3 regions of the Anaerospora sp. genome follow, and region 3 is predicted to be linked to each of the others. Evidence: riboswitches for the same ligand, from Rfam matches in the RefSeq annotation. Region 3 holds a riboswitch; each other region holds the start of a gene.

Region 1 (4,283 bases), on a different contig from region 3:
CATCAGACCGAACTCCGATGCAAGAAAAGCTGAATTTAATCATTACTGATATTGAGATGCCTCAGATGGATGGTCATCATTTACTTAAGCGCATCAAAGATCATGAAAACCTGCGTGCACTTCCGGTCATTATCTTCTCTTCTCTTATCAATGAAGAAATGCGCCGTAAGGGCGAAGCACTCGGAGCTGCTGCTCAGGTTACAAAACCGGAAATTACTCAGTTGATTGATTTAATTGACCAAAAAATTCTCTAAAATTGTCAGGACTAAACATAATTTGTTTAGTCCTGATTTTATTTTGTCCAACTGTTTAAACTAAGCATATACTGTCGTTGGAGGTATTTATGCTTGCAATAACTGGTGGTGTTGTTCATACTGTTTCAAACGGAACTATTGAAGGGGCCGTAATCTTAATTGATAAGAAAAAAATTATTGCCGTTGGCCAACATATTGCCATTCCTGCCAATGCAACCGTTATATCGGCTGCAGGCAAAGAAATTACTCCCGGGTTAATCGACTGTCACACCCATCTCGGTATTGCCGAAGAAGGTGTAGGACAGGCTCACGTAGACAAAAATGAAGTAAACTCCCCGCTCTGTCCACATTTGCGGGCCATAGATGCCATCAATCCCGAAGATCAAGGCTTATCTGACGCATTATGCGGTGGAGTGACGACTATTATTGTTACTCCTGGAAGCGAAAACGTGATTGGCGGACAAAGCGTTGCGATTAAAACACACGGTACCGTAATTGATCACATGATCCTTCGCCAGCCAGCAGGGATGAAAATTGCTTTTGGCGAAAATCCGATCCAAATATACATGGCAAAGGACCGTCCTCCCTCAACACGCATGACAATTGCAGGCATGATCCGGGAACAGTTGGTCGCTGCTCAAAATTATGCAAATAAGATCGCTTCAGGGACAGGCGAACGTGACCTGCGCATGGAGGCACTTGTACAGGTGCTGAACCGTGAAATACCGCTTCGAGCTCACGCGCACGCGGCAGACGACATTATGACGGCAATCCGTATTGCTGATGAATTTAATCTGCTGCTTACACTGGAGCATGCAACTGCGGGACATAAAATTGCAGAGGAAATTGCCAAGCGTTCTATTCCTGCCGTTATCGGTCCCTCCATCACCGCCAGAGTTAAAGTCGAGTTAAAGGACCGTACCTACCGCACACCGGCCCTGCTCCATGAAGCCGGGGTAAAAATAGCTTTAATCACCGACCATCCATTCTTGCCGATTAATTGCTTACGCTTAGAGGCTGCTTTAGCGGTAAAAGCAGGCTTACCCCGCGATGAGGCATTGCGAGCAATTACCTTGCATGCTGCTCAAATTATTGGAGTGAGTAACCGGGTTGGCTGTATAGAGGCTGAAAAAGACGCGGATCTAGTTATCTTTGATGGTGATCCATTCGCTATTTCAACACATGTTACTACCGTCATTGTCGATGGGCAAATAATAGGAAAAAAGCCCCAGGCTTAGCCTGGGACGCTCCTCTTTACTTTACAATATATACTTTTGCTTTTTGCATACCGAACTCATACGCTTCGTCTACAGTTGCCATAGCAATGTCAATTCGCTTCCCTTTAATAGCTCCGCCTGTATCCTCAGCGGTAGCATAAGCACCATGTCCGTCGGCAAATTCAATATATACACGTGAACCTAAGGGAATAAGCTTAGGATCGACGGCAATAATGCCTGGACGAACTTTCGTTCCCATGTGCGTCAAATCTCCCCATTTACCATTATCATGTGCACCGGGGGCATAAGCAGTTGCTACCATCTCGATAGCCTCTGATTTAAACTGACGTTCTGCAGCCTCGGCTGACGCTTTTGAACTAAGAGCGATCGCTCCTATGAAAAAAAGTAACCCTAAAGTCATAAAAAGTTTATTCATGATAGTCTCTCCTCTCTATATGCCTACGAGGTTAGCTGACGGGTTCGGGACAAGAGGATATCCCTACCGCAGAAATTCTGCGGATTCACCCCAAATATGGTTCCCCCGTTTTCCTGGGAAATTCGGCATAACACGTATTCTACAGCATACCTGGAAGTTTGACAACCCACCGTCATTTGCATGATCGTCTCTAATTACCTGTCCTGGCTGATTATCGTGCTCATCCTTCCGTATACGGACTTTTTTCTTATTATGCAACGTAAGGTAAGTGAATAACATGATAAACAGAGTGTTTTCTTTTAAAAAACCTTATAAAATTAATCCGGACAGTATAAAATCGCAAACAACAAATCAAGCTCCCGCCGGGAAATTTGATGTCATTATCGCAGGAGCCGGACCTGCAGGCAGCACAGCCGCTTATTTTATGGCACAGCAGGGACTGAAGGTTTTACTCCTGGAGAGAGGGTGCTACCCCGGTGCGAAAGTCTGCGGTGGAGTAAGCATCATTGCAGAGCATACTCATAAACTTTTTCCTAATTTCTGGGATGAACTTGAATGGGAACGAATGGTAACTGACCAGTCCTTCTGGTGGATGACAGAGGATTCCGTACTAAGCACCCGATATCAAAGCAAGCGGTTAGCAGCGGCTCCCTACAATCGCTTTACGATAAAACGTATCCATTTATATCAATGGTTGGCACAAAAAGCGATAGATGCCGGAGCTATCCTGCTTAATAATCACCATGTATCTGAAGTGCTTTTTAAAGACAATCAGGCAATTGGTGTAAAAATAGCTGAACCTCATCCTAATTATTATCTGGCCGATATCATCGTGTTAGCTGATGGCGCGAATTCCATGCTTGCCGAAAAATCCGGCCTTATTCACCGCGTATCACCACTTAATATGTCTCTTTATGTAAAAGAAACCATCTCCCTTTCCGCTGAGATTATCGAAGAACGATTCAACTTATTACCCAATGAAGGAGCCATAATCGGGTTATACGGTTATCCAACAGCCGGCATGAATGGAACAGCGTCTATTCATACTTTCAAAGACAGCATCAGCTTAAATGTCGGCATGTCCGTAGCTGATTTTGCCCAGTCGGGTACTCGGCCATATGAACTTTTGAATCGCTTAAAAGAACATCCCAATATTAAGCATTTACTTAAAGACGGTAAATTAAAAGAGTATGGCAGCGCGCTTATTCCGGAAGGCGGCTATACTAGTATTCCAAGCCTCGTACATCCGGGAATTATGATTACTGGCGATGCTGCCGCTCTTGTTAATGGTGTTCATGGAGTTAATCTAGCAATGTGGTCGGGTTTTTTTGCAGCTAAAGCTGCTACTGCCGCTAAAATAGTCCGTGACTTTTCAGAACGAAAGCTTTCTCTATACCGTACACTGCTAAACGAAAGCTTTGTCATGCAAGATATGAAAGCAAATGCTGGCGTAGCTAAAATGCAGCAGGATATTCCCTATTTATTTGACCTTTACACTCGAATGGCGAACGAAGCTGCTTTCCAGGTCGCAAAGGTTTATACGATGCCCAAACTTGCCAAAAGAAAGTTTATCTTTCAAAAACTAATCAGCATGCAGCCTTTAGGCAAAATGCTCAAAGACAGCTGGCGTGTGTTAAAGGTAATAAAATGAATACATTATACACTAAGATGAGCTCCCTTCATTTTGAGCCTGATGATTCGTGGCAGCATGTCATCATCGGGGATCAGAATATCTGTAAGGATTGTCAGAGTAAAGCCTGCCTGACAATTTGTCCTACCGAAGTTTTCTTGTGGAATCATGCGGATAATACGCCTATTGGCGTATTATATAAACAGTGCATTGAATGTGGCGCCTGCCGGCTGGTGTGCCCCTTTAAAAACATTGAGTTTTGTTATCCCAAAGGCGGATATGGTGTTATGTATACAGAAGAACACCCCATTTCGTAAGTAATACGAAATGGGGTGTTTTTTTCATTTAAGCATCAATACGCAGCTTACCTGCTTTGCCGAGATTCTCAAACGGCATATCACGTATAACGATAGTTACCGCTTCCGCCGGGCAGTTTGCAGTTTCACAAACCACTTCAGTTACTTTTTGTACTAAATTGCGTTTTTGTTCAACAGTACGCCCTTCAAGCATATCAATTTGAATAATTGGCATAACAGCACCACCTCTAAATTTATCTGAACGAATTATTATCAATAGTTCGTCACAGGTAAATTTTTCCCTGCTACGCTGTCAGCTATTTCTCATCAGATTTACCATTCTTACGTTTGAACCACCATAAGGCTCCATAAACGCCTATAACGACTAAGATAATACCAATCAATCTCCCCATATTTTCACTCGCAAATACGAGATCGTGACCTAAAAGC
Region 2 (4,283 bases), on a different contig from region 3:
CACTCCCCCCCATACTGCGTCCAAGCAAAATGATTTCTTTGCTGAGATGGTGCCGGCAGAATGCGATCACACTTGTTAATTCCTCCACTTGAACAGACAAGGTCTGCCCCGGTGTGAAATCATAGCGTACAACAGTAAAGCCCGCCGCCACTGCCTGTTCTGCCAAAAGTACAGCTTTGCCGCTGCCATCTTTTGAGCCGCGGAAACCATGACTGATGATCAGTGTTTTACCTGATTCTTGCTCTGGTCTGTGTATGACGGCTTGTAAAACGGAGTTTTTTGCTGCAATAGTAACATTCTGCACGCGATTACTCATTTTCAAAACGGCCAATGACACAGAACGTTCCGCGGCTTTTTGCTGCCAGCTTACCCTGGCTGTCGCAAATATCTGCCTCTACCACAATAGTTTGGCGTCCATTATGAATGACTTTAGCATCAGCTAAAACGGTCGTACCGGCAGATACACCTTTAATATAATTAATATTCATCTCAATGGTAACTACTCGCTTACCGCAAGAAGCACAGGCTACCCCCATTACCGTATCCGCCAGAGACGCCAACGCTCCGCCGTGGGCTGCGCCATACAAGTTAGCATGCTTGTCCGCTTTGACCGGCATAGTAAGTTGTACATGGCCTTCTGCAATACTGACAATTTGCATTTCCAGCAATTTTACATAGGGGTTGCGATCATATATTTCCATTAAATGTTGTTGAAGCCACTCTACCGAGCTATTCATGATGCTTCTCTCCTTACACTTTCTGATAAGATTAGAAAAGACTTGGCTTTCACCAAGTCCTATAGGACGCAGGTGGAAGCCTATGTCATTCTTATTTCGCAATCAGAAAGCTACATTTTCTGTAAGATAAAAAACAGGCGCATGCGCCTGTTTAATCAAGAATATACACCGTCACACGCTGAACGCCAAAATCCATCGCCTGACCATGACTGTCAAAAGCAAGATCAATCCGGTTGCCTTTTATTGCACCACCAACATCATCGGCAACAGCATAACCATACCCTGGAATATATAATCTGGTACCAAGCGGTATGGTATTCGGATCAACAGCCACAATGCCTTTATGAACAGGGTTGCCGCGGCTGGTACGATTGGAATTACCGGTATCATAAGCCGAGTAAGCAGAAGCCGTTACAACAAGCGATCTACTATAGCGTGAAGGCTCGGCACCAGCACGTTCTAAGTAACCCCAGGTTTGCTTGCCAACTACTCCATCAACTGAGAGCCCATGAATACGTTGAAATTCTTGTACCGCCTGGTATGTAGAATTACCAAAGATACCATCAACATCGCCACTGTAAACGCCAGCATCAGTCAATAGTTTTTGCAGCACCTGTATCTCATCGCCACGCATACCCTGTTTGAGTAACTTATCCCCTGGTGCAGCAAAGACAGCCGCATTCGTGAATAGTATTACTGACAATAAGACAGTAAGGAATAGAATCTTTTTCAATTGGTCCACCTCTCTTTTGGTGTGCCGTTGAGAATACTGCTTTGAGCAGAATACATTCTCAGCGGTCTTTAAGCCTCCGGGGTTAGCTGTCGGGATAGGGAAAAGAGAGAATTGAGAACACGCCCCTTCGCATTTTCGCGAATTATCCCCTGTAAATTTATGTGGTTCCCCCGTACTGTGTAGATTCGGCTCCACAATCTATATTACAACAATTTAATTCTTTGGTCAAACCTGGGGCTATACGCCTAACGTTTCTACCACAGCTTTGTTGACGACTCCCGTCACTTCCAAGCCTTTGTCCTGCTGGTATTTGCGGACAGCTTCCTCCGTTGCCCTGCCATAGATACCATCAGCACGTTCGTGAAGATATCCCATTTCTTTCAGTTTGATTTGCAAAACAACAACATCAGCACCTGTTGTCTGGTACTTCAATACGCGCTGTATCTTTACGTTTCTTCCTTCTATTTTCACCGGTGTTCCCACCGGAATCCATTCAAACAATTCCTCAACATCTTTATTGCGCATTCGTATACAGCCATGGCTGGCAAACTGCCCAATAGACCAGGGTTTATTGGTGCCATGAATGCCATAGACTCCCCAGGGCACGTCCAGGCCCATCCACCGTGTACCAAATCCGGTTCCCCAGTTATAGTCCTTCCAAACCACATGCCATTCACCGATTGGTGAAGGTGTTCCACTCTTGCCGACAGCAATCCGGTACTTTTTGAAGAGCTTTTCATCACTATATACTTCCAGCATCCGGTTCGCTAAGTTGATCGCGATACTGACATTGCTGCCTGGTACTCCTTCCACCACCGGATTATCCTGAATAACAAACTCCCGTTCATCAGCAAATTCAAAGCCGATAATGCCAAAGACTAAGCTCAATAAGACGATAGCGGTAATGCTATAGTAAAGGCGCTGCCGGCTGCACGGAAATGACCGAAAATAAATCATACCCTGCCCCCTTACGTTATTAGTTACAGATATATATGCATTCCAGGATGAATGTATTTCCGGAATAAGCTATAATGAAGCTATGCTAACAACTTGGAGGCGATCCTTGTGACCGATCTTTTATTTCAAAATAACAGCTATATTCGCCAGTTTCAAAGCCGGATAAAAAAAACGATCACCCTGCCTAACGGCAATGTGGGCGTCGTGCTGGAGCATACCGCCTTTTATCCTGAAGGAGGCGGACAACCTTCTGATAAGGGACAGATAAATGGTATCCCGGTGAATGATGTCTACAGCGAAGGAAGCGATATCATTCACGTCATGTCCGACCTGCCGCAAGCCGGGGCAGTAGAAGCTGCAATTGACTGGTCACGGCGCTTTGACCACATGCAGCAGCATAGCGGACAGCATATTTTATCAGCCACCTGCCATGAGCTGTTTGGAGCAGCTACGGTAGGCTTCCATCTGGGCGCGCAATCCAGTCAGATTGATCTTGACCTGCCTGGCTTTACTGACGAGCAGATGAATGCTGCAGAACAATTATCGAATGAGATGCTTTATGGCAATAAGGCTGTACGCATTCACCAGGCTACGCAAGCCACTCTGCATGAATACCCGCTGCGTAAACAACCTGCTAAAGATTTTGCTGCGATTCGCTTAATTGAAATAGAGGGAATCGATTGCTGTCCCTGTGGCGGAACCCATGTAGCAGCAACAGGTGAAATCGGCATGATTAAAATTCGCAGCTGGGAAAGAAAAAACAATGCAATTCGTCTTGATTTTGTGTGCGGTTATCGTGCTCTTGCTGATTATCAATACAAGAACCTATTAATAAAAGAACTTTCCGGACGCCTGTCAGCACCGGGACCACAACTGCTCTCAACTTTAGATAAGCTGTTCAATAAAGCAGATGAAACAAATCGGCAACTGGCAGCCGCCAGACAAGAGCTCAACGTGCAGCTTGCCGGCAACCTCTACCGGCAAACAGAACCGAAAAAGGGAATAAAAATCATTGTATATCAGTTACTAAATTCATCTCCCGCTGATGTAGCCGGACTTGCCAAGCAGCTTGTCTCTTCGCCTGCGACAGTTGCACTGCTGGCAGGAGTTGCTGACGATAACAGCAAGGTTCATTTGGTGTTCAGTTGCTCCCCTGACCTGAATATAAATATGGGGCCAATACTAAAAGCCGCCCTTCCTCTTATAGAGGGAAAAGGCGGCGGTAACGGTTCATCTGCCCAAGGGGGAGGCTCTTCTGTAAAACATACTGCAGATGCTTTAGAGCTGGCCAGACAAGCAGTTATTCAATTACTCTGAACGGTTACGCAGCAGGAATGCAGTAATAATCGCCGTTAAGGGAATCGCACAGATTAAGCCGATGCTGCCGGTTAAAGCTCTGGCAAATTCGGTGACAATCATATTTAAATTTAGAATCTTCAACATGGAAACCTGCTTCTGGGAAGCAATCAAAAGCATTAGTGGTAAGGAACTCCCTGTGTACGCTAAAATAAGCGTATTTGACATTGTCCCCATAATATCGCGGCCAACGTTCATACCGGTTTTAAACAGGCCTTTGGCATCAATTGCCGGCTGGGCTTCTTTTACTTCATAGAGAGCGGAAGCAATTGAGATTGTCACATCCATGACAGCCCCAAGCGCACCAAATACCATTCCGGCAAATAGGACTCCCTGGAAATCAACCATTGGCAGAAGGACTGCTTTTAGCATCATTGCCTCTTCACTATCTAATCCGGTAAGGTGCATCAGATTAATGGATAATACAGATAGAATTGCGGCAATGCTTACGCCGCCAATTGTCCCTAATACAGCTGCCAAGGTTTTTACCGTCCAGCCGC
Region 3 (4,283 bases):
TTGCCGGTCAGGCAGCAACTTCTTATTTCCCGAGCATATGGGAGTTTATTACCAGTATTGGTTTTACCTCTATTGGATGTCTCTTGTATTGTTTAATTGCGGAGAATTTCCGCATTCTCGGACATGAGGGAGAGCATAGTGATGTTTCACAGAGCTCTTGAATAAAAGGCAAATGTTAAGCTGGCATGGGAGTACGAAATGCAAAACGCAAAAATAACCGTATTAGGGATCGGCAATATTTTATTGCAAGATGAGGGCTTTGGCGTCAGGGTAATTGAAAGACTAGGTCAGCGCTTTACCTTCAGCAGTGATGTACAACTCCTGGATGGCGGTACGCTTGGAATGGAATTAATGCGTTTTCTAGCGGGAACAGAGAAATTGATTCTAGTTGACGCTATTTCCGGTAATCAAGTACCGGGTACGCAGTATGATTTTAGAAATGATCAGGTAAAAGCCTACTTTAAAGATAAGGTTTCTATGCACGAACTGGGAATACAGGATGTACTAGCGGTTCTGGACGTTCTCGAAAAGCCAATAGAGAATATTGTTGTTTTAGGGGTACAGCCTCAATCGTTAGAATTAGGTTTAGAGCTGACACCTCTGATAGCAGAGCAGCTTGCAACGATTGAAAATAAAATTATTGCCCAACTGGCCGAGTGGCAAGTAGCGGCAGTACAAAAGGAAGAAGCTTAAAAAAACAAATCACTGCTTAGCAGTGATTTGTTTTTTCATAAATTTCCAGTTGCACTCATAGCTTTTAACGGAGGTGGGGATGATGAATATACGGAATTTATATACCAGAATTTCGTTTGCGAAACAAGTTGAACAGTTTCCTGTAGAGCAATGCCGCTTCAATGAAAAGACACGGCATAATGAGCTTTTAATTACTGTTTTTGGACAACAACTATGGATTGATGCTCAGTCGGTTACTCTATATAAAGCACATGGCAGCGTCTTTTGCTGGAAAGACCTTGAAGAAGGAAAATACGTAGAACTAAATGAAAAAAATAAAGTTTGCCCTGTTTGTGGCTGGTGGAAGTGCCATACCTGCGATTCCTGCCGCTGTAATAAACTATAGTGCATAGTCTGGTAGGATTTATTTTACTGAGCGGCGAATACTAACATATTCCAATAAGAGAAGGTGTTAACTTGCTGCGAGGAATACGGGGAGCTACTACGGTTGAAAATAATGAACGTTCCAGCATTGTAAAGAGAACCTCTGAGCTATTAACTAAGTTGGTGGAAGAAAATAATATACAGCTAGAAGATATTGGTGCTGCTATATTTAGTGCCACTCCTGATATTACGGCTGCTTTCCCGGCTGCTGCAGCCAGGGAAATTGGCTGGAGTGAGGTTCCGTTATTCGGTGCTCAGGAGATGGACGCCGATAATGGCCCGGTAATGTGCATACGTGTCTTGATTTTGTTAAATACGAATAAGCCCCAAACGGATATTCATCATATTTATCTTCATGGTGCTCAGGTATTGCGTCCCGATCTGGTAAAATAGGCAGAAAAACCGGCTGGAGTGTGGGCATAGGCTTACGCTTGAGCCGTTTTTTATGAGGCATTTGCTGCCTGTTTTTCCATATAATATAAATGTCATATTCATGCTTATTGCTAGTGAACTATGGCTGAACCATGCAATGCGAATAAGCATGAAAGGAGCTGTAAGTAATGTTGATTTCAATTGTTGTGCCGGTTTTTAATGAAGAAGACAATATTGACAACTTTTATAGAGAAGTTGTTAAGAATATGCAAGATTTAGCTTATACCTTTGAAATCATATTTGTTGATGACGGGTCGAGAGATGCAACCCCGTTGATTCTTGATCGTTTGGCCAATTGTGATAACCGGGTAAGGGCTTTAGTGCTAGCCCGCAATTTTGGACACCAAATTGCCCTTACCTGTGGCTTAGACCATGCAGATGGTGATGCTGTAATCACAATGGATGGCGATATGCAGCATCCGCCATCTATGCTGCCCTTACTGATTAAGCAATGGGAAGAAGGGTATGAGGTTGTACAGACTATCCGGACAAGTACGGAGGGTGTCTCCTGGTTTAAAAAGCTCACCTCCCGCCTATACTATAAATTAATTAATAGTGTGTCTAATGTGCATATCAATGAAGGCGGTTCGGATTTTAGACTGTTAGATAAAACTGTAGTTACAAGCTTTCGTCGCTTTCGTGAACGGGCGCGTTTTATACGCGGCATGATCAGCGCTATAGGCTATAAGCAAATATTGATTGAATTTACTGCTCCTCCTCGTTATGCAGGAACAACAAAATTTTCGCTAAAGGGAATGCTGCATTTTGCGTTGGATGGGATTACCGCTTATTCGAAGCTGCCCTTGCGCATTGCTTTTTACATTGGCGTGTTATGCGCACTGGGAAGCTTTATTCTTGCTTTACATGTGCTGTATATTAAGGTGTTTACGCAGCAGGCTGCACCAGGCTGGGCAACGATTACAGCCAGCATTTTAATGCTTGGTGGATTACAACTGGCCGGATTGGGTGTTATTGGTGAATATGTGGGCCGCATTTTTGAAGAAGTTAAACAGCGGCCGCTGTACTGGCTGCGCGTTGATGAGGCGCAACCGGGAAGGTCGAAAAAAAAGGAGGATCTCTCCTAGTTTCTGTCAGAATCCTTGTCTTAAGTGGCAGGAATTTGCAACTTGATGACGAATGGATAAAAGATGAGCAGAGAAAAGCCGAATCCAGCTCAGGTACGGGGGAACCAATCAAAGGGGTGAAACTTGCTTTCGTGCAGGTAGGGGGCCTACAACCCTAACCCGTCAGCTAACCTCGGAGGCTGTCGAGAGGAGCACAGACAGTTGCATAAGTTTCTCAGAACAACGCTTTGCTTTTTGATGCTCTTTAGTGTAGCATCGCTTGCCTCAGCTTCTGCTTTTATGCAGGGTGATGAAGGACAAGACATCTCCATGATACAGTCGAAATTGAGCTCGCTTGGTTATCAAGTAGGCGTTGATGGCGACTTTGGAGAACAGACGACTATTGCCGTTCAAGCCTTTCAGAGAGATCATGGCTTGACTGATGACGGTGTAGTCGGAGCTCAAACTTTTCGGTTGCTTATGGGCCGCGAAATCCCAGTAAGCCGCGACTCTTCGACAACCACAGTCAGGCGCCTTATTCAAACCGCTAATCGGTATGTGGGCGTCCCGTATGTTTTTGGCGGTACTACGCCGAATGGATTCGATTGCTCCGGGTTTACGCGCTTTGTATTTGCGAATTATGGAATACAATTGCCACGTGCAGCCGATGAGCAGTATGATGTCGGACAGTCGGTATCGTATAACCGCTTGCAGCCGGGGGATTTAGTATTCTTCTCTACATATGCGCCGGGTGCTTCGCACAGCGGAATTTATCTCGGCAACGGGCAATTTATCAGTGCTACATCCAGCCGCGGTATTGCTATTGACCGCATGGAAAGCAGTTACTGGGGTGCCCGGTATATCGGAGCCCGCCGGGTGTTATAGCAAATTTAGGGAAGGCGTAACCGGCCTTCCCATTTTTTATTGCCTATTTTACTTAGTTTTACCGGAGGCCATCATGCTCAAACTATATTGGAACAGCTTTATATGTCCTTATTGGCCAATGGTGACAACTGCAATTTGCTGCTTTATCATTGCGAGTTTGGCTGGCCTGGCTGCGCCTGTTGTCATTAAATATCTCATTGATGGTGCCCTAGTCGCTCAAGACCTGGCCTCGCTGCATCTAATCATTGGAGCCATTGTGGGTCTTTATCTTGTAAGGGGCGCTTTTACTTACATATATGGTTATACTATTGCCAAGGCCGGAAATCAAATGGTTGCCAGACTGAGACAAGATATGTTTGCCAAGCTGCAACATCAGGATTTTGCCTTTTTTGTTAATACCTCTACCGGTGAGACGATTTCCTTATTTACGAACGACTTATGGTTATTACAGCAGGCTTTTTCTTTTGGTGTACCCGATATGCTGGTAGAGTCGTTAAATTTAACTGCTATTATGGCTATTATGATTTATTTTGACTGGGAATTGGCGCTGGTTACCTTTGCTACGGTACCATTCATTATTGGGGCAATCGGCTTTTTTAATAAGAAGATTGCATCACTTGGTGAACTTGTGGAAGAAGCCCTGGCAAGAGTAACAGAGAGCTTAGAAGAATATCTTACATCTGTTACGGTTATTCAAAGCTATACCAGAGAAAATTACGAATACCAAAAATTCAGGGCTAATATTAAACGTGCGGCAGAGGATTTACTGCAAGTACAGCGTCTTAA

What was found. Region 3 has a riboswitch for cyclic di-AMP ahead of RTR76_RS10890 (NlpC/P60 family protein). Riboswitches for the same ligand answer to the same signal wherever they lie in the genome.
Region 1: linked by a shared signal. The riboswitch ahead of RTR76_RS05035 (3D domain-containing protein) and the one ahead of RTR76_RS10890 (NlpC/P60 family protein) in region 3 are both predicted to bind cyclic di-AMP.
Region 2: linked by a shared signal. The riboswitch ahead of RTR76_RS20495 (peptidoglycan-binding protein) and the one ahead of RTR76_RS10890 (NlpC/P60 family protein) in region 3 are both predicted to bind cyclic di-AMP.

The regions. Positions count from the first base shown of each region.
Region 1 is NZ_DALZUO010000004.1:42,385-46,667, forward strand. It holds gene RTR76_RS05025 (chemotaxis protein) at 1-254, shown strand, start outside; gene RTR76_RS05030 (amidohydrolase) at 344-1,492, shown strand; gene RTR76_RS05035 (3D domain-containing protein) at 1,509-1,907, opposite strand; cyclic di-AMP (ydaO/yuaA leader) riboswitch at 1,914-2,045, opposite strand; gene RTR76_RS05040 (FAD-dependent oxidoreductase) at 2,185-3,558, shown strand; gene RTR76_RS05045 (4Fe-4S dicluster domain-containing protein) at 3,555-3,854, shown strand; gene RTR76_RS05050 (4-oxalocrotonate tautomerase) at 3,883-4,068, opposite strand; gene RTR76_RS05055 (TVP38/TMEM64 family protein) at 4,151-4,283, opposite strand, start outside.
Region 2 is NZ_DALZUO010000046.1:11,010-15,292, reverse strand. It holds gene RTR76_RS20505 (alpha/beta hydrolase) at 1-304, opposite strand, end outside; gene RTR76_RS20500 (PaaI family thioesterase) at 309-737, opposite strand; gene RTR76_RS20495 (peptidoglycan-binding protein) at 889-1,479, opposite strand; cyclic di-AMP (ydaO/yuaA leader) riboswitch at 1,528-1,671, opposite strand; gene RTR76_RS20490 (L,D-transpeptidase family protein) at 1,708-2,427, opposite strand; gene RTR76_RS20485 (DHHA1 domain-containing protein) at 2,536-3,744, shown strand; gene RTR76_RS20480 (YibE/F family protein) at 3,736-4,283, opposite strand, start outside.
Region 3 is NZ_DALZUO010000011.1:61,047-65,329, reverse strand. It holds gene nrfD (NrfD/PsrC family molybdoenzyme membrane anchor subunit) at 1-161, shown strand, start outside; gene RTR76_RS10910 (HyaD/HybD family hydrogenase maturation endopeptidase) at 199-693, shown strand; gene RTR76_RS10905 (hypothetical protein) at 773-1,078, shown strand; gene aroH (chorismate mutase) at 1,150-1,509, shown strand; gene RTR76_RS10895 (glycosyltransferase family 2 protein) at 1,677-2,633, shown strand; cyclic di-AMP (ydaO/yuaA leader) riboswitch at 2,700-2,829, shown strand; gene RTR76_RS10890 (NlpC/P60 family protein) at 2,835-3,497, shown strand; gene RTR76_RS10885 (ABC transporter ATP-binding protein) at 3,571-4,283, shown strand, end outside.